One region of the Streptomyces sp. NBC_00247 genome, then DNA from elsewhere that is predicted to be linked to it. Evidence: riboswitches for the same ligand, from Rfam matches in the RefSeq annotation. Region 1 holds a riboswitch; the other holds the start of a gene.

Region 1 (3,396 bases):
ACCAGGGCCGGGTCGTCCACCACGTCCTGGTTCGCCGCGGTGACCTCGCCGGTGACCGGCGAGTACAGGTCGCTGACCGACTTGGTCGACTCCAGCTCGCCGCAGGTCTCGCCCGCGGTCACCGTGTCGCCGACCGCCGGGAGCTGGGCGTACACGACGTCACCGAGCGCGTTGGCCGCGTACTCGGTGATGCCCACGGTTGCCACGCCGTCCTCGACGGCCGACAGCCACTCGTGCTCCTTGCTGTACCGCAGCTGCTGGGGGTTGCTCATGACCTGAATTCTCCTGTACGCGGGTGGGTGCTGACGAACGATGGTCTTACGGGATGAGACGCGACTGGGTCACGTTCGGCCCCGTGGGCGGGGCGCGGCGGGCCCCGACGCCTACTTCTGGCGCTTGTAGAAGGGCAGGGCCACGACTTCGTACGGCTCGTGGGTGCCCCGGACGTCCACGCCGACACCCTCGGTGCCGGGTGCGGCGAAGGCCGCGTCCACGTACGCCATGGCGATCGGCTTGCCCAGCGTCGGGGAGGGGGCGCCGGAGGTGACCTCGCCGATCACCCTGCCGTCCGCGACCACCTGGAAACCGGCGCGCGGAACCCGGCGGCCCTCGGCGACCAGGCCGACGAGCTTGCGGGGCGGGGCGATCTCGGCGCGCTCGGCGGCGGCGGTGAGCGCCTCGCGGCCCACGAAGTCGCCCTCCTTCTCGAACTTCACGACCCGGCCGAGGCCCGCGTCGAACGGGGTCAGCGCGGTGGTCAGCTCGTGCCCGTACAGCGGCATGCCCGCCTCCAGGCGCAGCGTGTCGCGGCAGGAGAGCCCGCAGGGGATCAGGCCGTGCGGGGCGCCGGCCTCGGTGAGCGCCTGCCAGAGCGCCTCGGCGTGCTCGGGGGCGACGAACAGCTCGAAGCCGTCCTCGCCGGTGTAGCCGGTACGGGCGATGAGCGCCGGAACTCCGGCGACGGTGCCGGGCAGGCCCGCGTAGTACTTCAGCCCGTCGAGATCGGCGTCGGTGACGGCCTTCAGGACGGCGGGGGACTCGGGGCCCTGGACGGCGATCAGCGCGTACGCGTCGCGGTCGTCGCGGACCTCGGCGTCGAAGCCGGTGACCCGCTCGGTCAGGGTGTCCAGGACCGTCTGGGCGTTGCCCGCGTTGGCGACCACGAGGTACTCGGTCTCGGCCGGCCGGTAGACGATCAGGTCGTCCAGGATGCCGCCGTCCTCGCGGACGATCATCGTGTAGCGGGCCCGGCCGACGCCGACCGTGCCGATGTTGCCGACGAGCGCGTGGTTCAGGAAGGCGACGGCACCGGGGCCGGTGACGGCGATCTCGCCCATGTGCGAGAGGTCGAAGAGCCCGGCGCGGGTACGTACCGCGTGGTGCTCGTCACGCTCACTGGCGTACCGCAGCGGCATGTCCCAGCCCGCGAAGTCGGTCATGGTCGCGCCCAGCGAGCGATGCAGCGCGTCGAGGGCGGTCGTACGGGGGGCGTTGCTCATGAGGTGTGGCTCCCAGGGCGCAGGGCATGACGACGAGGACGGTCCCTCCCCATCTGTCATCGGAACCTGAGAGGTTCGCCGAGAGGCCCCTGACGGGTCGGCTTGCACCTTGGGTGGAGCCGTCGGACGGCTCGCTTTTCAGATCTGCCTCATCCACGCGGTACGGGGCCTGAGAGATTCAAGGGAGGAACTTGCTCCTTCGGCGCCCGGCACACACGGTGGCCGGGACTCTCCCGCGTGGATTCAAACGGCCGGTATGCAGTTGCGGGCACATCATCGCACGCACGGCGGGCGACCCCGGCGGCCGGTACCCCGCCCACCCCCCCCGCGCGGCCTCCCGTCCGGGACGCTTGCTGCGCATTACCTTTTCTTTACACTCTGTGAGCAGGTGTGGGGCGACTCGACAGGGGGAGTGCCGATGTCCTTGCGACCGTACGCGGGGGTGGTGCGGGGGGCGGCCCGGTCGCGGCACGCACCACCCGCCGCGGAGAAGGAGCCGCCGGCCGTACGCGACCTGCGCGGCGGGGCCGGGGACGGACCCCGGCGGCTGGAATTCGCCCCCGGGGACGTCGTCGTCGTCTCCGGGCTGCCCGGCAGCGGCAAGTCCACCCTGATCCGGCGCACGGTCACCGCCCGCGCCGTCGACTCCCAGGACACCCGGGACCGCTTCACCGCGGCCCTGCCCCGCTTACTCCCGTACGCCCTCTACCGCCCCCTGGTCCGCGCCGCCCACTACCACGGGCTCCTCGGCGCGCTGCGCTCCGGCGAGGCGGTCGTCGTCCACGACTGCGGGACGCAGGGCTGGGTACGCCGCTGGCTGGCCCGCCACGCGGCACGCCGGGGCCGCGCCCTCCACCTGGTGCTGCTCGACGTGTCCCCCCGTACTGCCAGGGCGGGCCAGCGCGAACGCGGACGCGGCGTCTCCGGGTACGCCTTCGCCCGGCACCGGCGCGCGGTCGGCCGGCTGCTGCGCGACGCGGAGCGCGGCCTGCTGCCCCCGGGCTGCGCCTCCGCCGTGCTGCTGGACCGCCCGGCGGCCGGGGCGCTGGCGGCCATCGCCTTTCCGGCGACGGCGCCGGGCGTGGCGGGGCCGGGCGTGCCGACGGCGGTGGCGGGGCCGGGCGTGGCGGGGCCGGGCGTGCCGACGGCGGTGGCGGGGCCGGGCGTGGCGGGGCCGGGCGTGCCGACGGCGGTGGCGGGGCCGGGCGTGGCGGGGCCGGGCGTGCCGACGGCGGTGGCGGCGCCGGGCGTGGCGGGGCCGGTGGCGACGGACGTGCCCGTCGGGGTGGTCGACGGACCGGTGGCCGCCACTCCTCCGGGTGCGCCGGGCGCGGTGCCCGGCATGCGGGACAACGCCGGGGACAGCAGCGTGGCCGGGACGCCGAGGCCCCGCGCCGGTTAGTGTTTCTGCCGCAGGACACGGTCGACAAGAGGACACAGAGGCAGTGGACATCCCGGCACAGACGTCGCCCCGCCAACTCCAGGGGTGGCCTGCGAACGAGTTCGAAGAAGTGCTCAGCGCCTCGCTGGGCGTCCCCGGGGCGGGCGGCCGGCTCGTCGAGGTGCTCGGCCGCAGCCAGCTCTGGATTCCGTTGCCCGGCGGCGGCGGTCCCACCAGCGCCGATCTCGACCTGCCGACGATCGAACTCGACGGTGCCGCCTTCGTCCCCGTCTTCAGCTCCGAGGCCCAGTTCCTCGGATGTGCGGGCTCCCACCTCTCCTACGCCGTCGCGCCCGCCCGCGAGTTCGCGCGCGGACTGCCCCCGCAGGTGGGCATCGCGGTCAACCCGGGCGGTGCGGTCGGGCTCCCGCTGCCGCCCGCCGCCGTCGCCGAGCTCTGCCGTGCAGGTAACACCCCGCTGGACGGGCCGGCCGGCGGTGGCCGGGTGCGGCTCTG
Region 2 (3,396 bases), 4.6 Mb from region 1:
GCGCCTGGCCGGCCGGTGCGTCGAGCGGCTGCGGAAGGCCGGACGCTCCGGGCGCACCGTCGTCCTGAAGGTCCGCCGCTACGACTTCTCCACCCTGACCCGCTCCGAGACGCTCCGCGGCCCCACGGACGACCCCGGGGTGGTGCGTGAGGCCGCCGCCCGCCTCCTGGAGGCGGTGGACACCACCGGGGGCGTCCGGCTGCTGGGAGTGGGCGTCACGGGCTTGGCGGACTACACGCAGGAAGACCTCTTCGCGCAGGCCGCACAGGCCGCACAGGCCGAGCGTGAGGCCGAGCGTGAGGCCGAACCGGCGCGACCGGCCGCGGGGGCGTCCTCGGGGACGGAGGGGCACCACGGCGCCGCGGACCCGCCGCCCGGGTCTCCGGGGACGGGAGCGGACGACGGGGCCGTCGTACCCGGGGAGGAGGCCGCCGAGCGTGCCGCGCGGCGCTGGTCCCCGGGCCACGACGTGCGGCACGAGACGTACGGGCACGGCTGGGTGCAGGGCAGCGGCGTCGGCAGGGTCACCGTGCGGTTCGAGCGGCCGGGCGACCCGCCGGGCCGGGTGCGGACGTTCCGGGTGGAGGACCCGGAACTGCGTCCGGCCGACCCGCTGCCGCTGGTGGCGGAACCGCCGGACTACTCCTCCTGGCCGGCCAGCCTGCCGAAGTCCTTGTCCGGTCCCGGATCGGTCACGGCGGAGGAATCGAGTCCGTAATGCCGGTACAGCTGCAGTTCCTGCTCGGGCGAGAGATGCCGCCCGACGCCGAAGTCGGGCGCGTCCCGGATCAGCGTGCGGTCGAAGGGAACACGCAGGGTGTCCTCCACGAACTCGCTCGGTTCCAGCGGGACGAAGGCGTCCCTGCTGAACAGGCCGGTGCGGACGGCGGCCCACTCGGGGACGCCGGTGGCGTCGTCGAGGTAGACCTCGTCCACCGTGCCGATCTTGACGCCTGCGCGGTCGAATGCCTTGCGGCCGATCAGGCTGCGCGGATCGATGTCGGTCTGCACGGTGCCTCCCGCTGGTCGCGACGACTGGGGCCAGGCCGTGTCTTCGAAGTGCCGTCCGACGGGCGATGCCTGGCACGCTCGCTCGCCGCGTTGTCGGAACCGTCCTCGTACGCCCAGCACGAGGACGATCCTCCGCCTCGCGCTCGCACGCACCGGACGCCGTCCGGCCCGGCCTTCGGCCGGACGACGTCACTTCGAAGACACGGCACAGCAACTACTCCACAGCCACTACAGAAGTGCAGATTCCGGATATCGGCCACTCGAAGAAACGGCGTAGATCCCCGCTGGTAGGCTGGCACATGGCTGCTGACCCCGTGCGGGAGAGCCTCTGGTGCTGAATCCGGAGGCGCCGAAGGAGCAAATCCTCCCCGGAATCTCTCAGGCCCCCGTACCGCACGGACGAGGTCACTCTGGAAAGCAGGGCGGTCCCACCCGGCACGTGCCCGGTGCGGCCCACCCTCACCGACGGTGAAAGCCGGTACGCCCCAGGGCGCGCCGGTGAAGCTCTCAGGTCGAGATGACAGAGGGGGAGGCCGTACGGGCAGCCGCGCCGCGGTGCCCCTCGCAGGTCGTGTCAGACCAGGAGGCCTCCATCATGACCCCCCGCCGCACCCCGCTCTCCCAGCTGGAGCAGGGCATCCCCTTCGAACAGCGCCACATCGGGCCGGACGGCGAGGCCCGGGCGAAGATGCTCGCGCAGGTCGGATACGGCTCGCTCGACGAGCTCACCGCCGCCGCGGTGCCCGAGGTGATCCGCAGCACCGAGGCGCTGAACCTCCCGTCGGCACGCACCGAGGCCGAGGTGCTGGCGGAGCTGCGGACGCTCGCCGACCGCAACCAGGTGGTCGCCCCGATGATCGGGCTCGGCTACTACGGCACCTTCACGCCCCCGGTCATCCTGCGCAACGTGCTGGAGAACCCGTCCTGGTACACCGCGTACACGCCTTACCAGCCGGAGATCTCCCAGGGCCGCCTGGAAGCCCTGCTCAACTTCCAGACGATGGTCGCCGAGCTCACCGGCCTGCCCACCTCCGGCGCCTCCCTGCTCGACGAGGGCACCGCCGCGGCCGAGGCCATGGCGCTGGCGCGGCGCGTCGGCAAGGTCAAGGGCGGGGTCTTCCTCGTCGACGCCGACACCCTCCCGCAGACGATCGCGGTCATCGAGACCCGCGCCGAGCCGACCGGGGTCGAGGTCGTCGTCGCCGACCTCGGCGACGGCATCCCGGCCGAGATCGCCGAGCGCGGCGTCTTCGGCGTGCTGCTCCAGTACCCGGGTGCCTCCGGAGCCGTACGGAACATCGGCCCCCTGATCGAGCGCGCCCACGAGCTCGGCGCGATCGTCACCGTCGCCGCGGACCTCCTGGCCCTCACCCTGCTCACCTCGCCCGGCGACCTCGGCGCCGACATCGCGGTCGGCACCACCCAGCGCTTCGGCGTGCCGATGGGCTTCGGCGGACCGCACGCCGGCTTCATGGCCGTACGCGAGCAGTTCGCCCGCTCGCTCCCCGGCCGCCTGGTCGGCGTCTCGGTGGACGCGGACGGCGACAAGGCGTACCGCCTGGCACTCCAGACCCGCGAGCAGCACATCCGCCGCGAGAAGGCCACCAGCAACATCTGCACCGCGCAGGTCCTGCTCGCCGTGATGGCCGGCATGTACGCCGTCTACCACGGCCCCGACGGGCTGCGGACGATCGCCCGGCGCACCCACCGCTACGCGGCGATCCTCGCCGAGGGGCTGCGGGCCGCCGGTGCCGAGGTCCTGCACGACTCCTTCTTCGACACGCTGACCGTCCGCGTGGCCGGCAAGGCCGCCGAGGTCGTCGCCGACGCCCGGGAGCGCGGGGTCAACCTGCGGCTGGTCGACGCCGACCTGGTCTCCGTCGCCTGCGACGAGACGACCACCCGCGCCCATCTCGAGTCCGTCTGGGCCGCCTTCGGCGCGCGGGGCGACGTCGAGGCGCTGGACGGCACCGCCGCCGACGCGCTCCCCGAGCAGGTGCTGCGCACCGACGACTACCTGACGCACCCGGTCTTCCACCAGCACCGCTCGGAGACGGCGATGCTGCGCTACCTGCGGCGGCTCGCCGACCGCGACTACGCGCTCGACCGCGGCATGATCCCGCTCGGCTCCTGCACCATGAAGCTGAACGCGACCACCGAGATGGAGCCGATCACCTGGCCCGAGTTCGGCGCGCTGCACCCCTTCGCCCCGGCCGAGCAGGCGGAGGGCTTCCTCACGCTCATCCGTGAGCTGGAGGAGCGCCTCGCCGAGGTCACCGGCTACGACGCGGTGTCGATCCAGCCCAACGCGGGTTCACAGGGCGAGTTCGCCGGTCTGCTGGCGGTCCGTGCCTACCACCGCGCCAACGGCGACGACCAGCGCAC

Evidence for each region. Region 1 has a riboswitch for glycine ahead of gcvT (glycine cleavage system aminomethyltransferase GcvT). Riboswitches for the same ligand answer to the same signal wherever they lie in the genome.
Region 2: it holds a riboswitch for glycine, as region 1 does, so the genes downstream of both, gcvP (aminomethyl-transferring glycine dehydrogenase) here and gcvT (glycine cleavage system aminomethyltransferase GcvT) in region 1, are expected to answer to the same signal.

What each region holds. Positions count from the first base shown of each region.
Region 1 is NZ_CP108093.1:1,767,871-1,771,266, reverse strand. Features, by position in the region: gene gcvH (glycine cleavage system protein GcvH) at 1-272, opposite strand, end outside; gene gcvT (glycine cleavage system aminomethyltransferase GcvT) at 384-1,499, opposite strand; glycine riboswitch at 1,648-1,745, opposite strand; partial or broken gene OHT52_RS07135 (AAA family ATPase) at 1,918-2,568, shown strand; gene OHT52_RS07130 (enhanced serine sensitivity protein SseB) at 2,945-3,396, shown strand, end outside.
Region 2 is NZ_CP108093.1:6,321,816-6,325,211, forward strand. Features, by position in the region: gene OHT52_RS27525 (DNA polymerase IV) at 1-718, shown strand, start outside; gene OHT52_RS27530 (PRC-barrel domain-containing protein) at 640-1,011, opposite strand; glycine riboswitch at 1,319-1,415, shown strand; gene gcvP (aminomethyl-transferring glycine dehydrogenase) at 1,607-3,396, shown strand, end outside.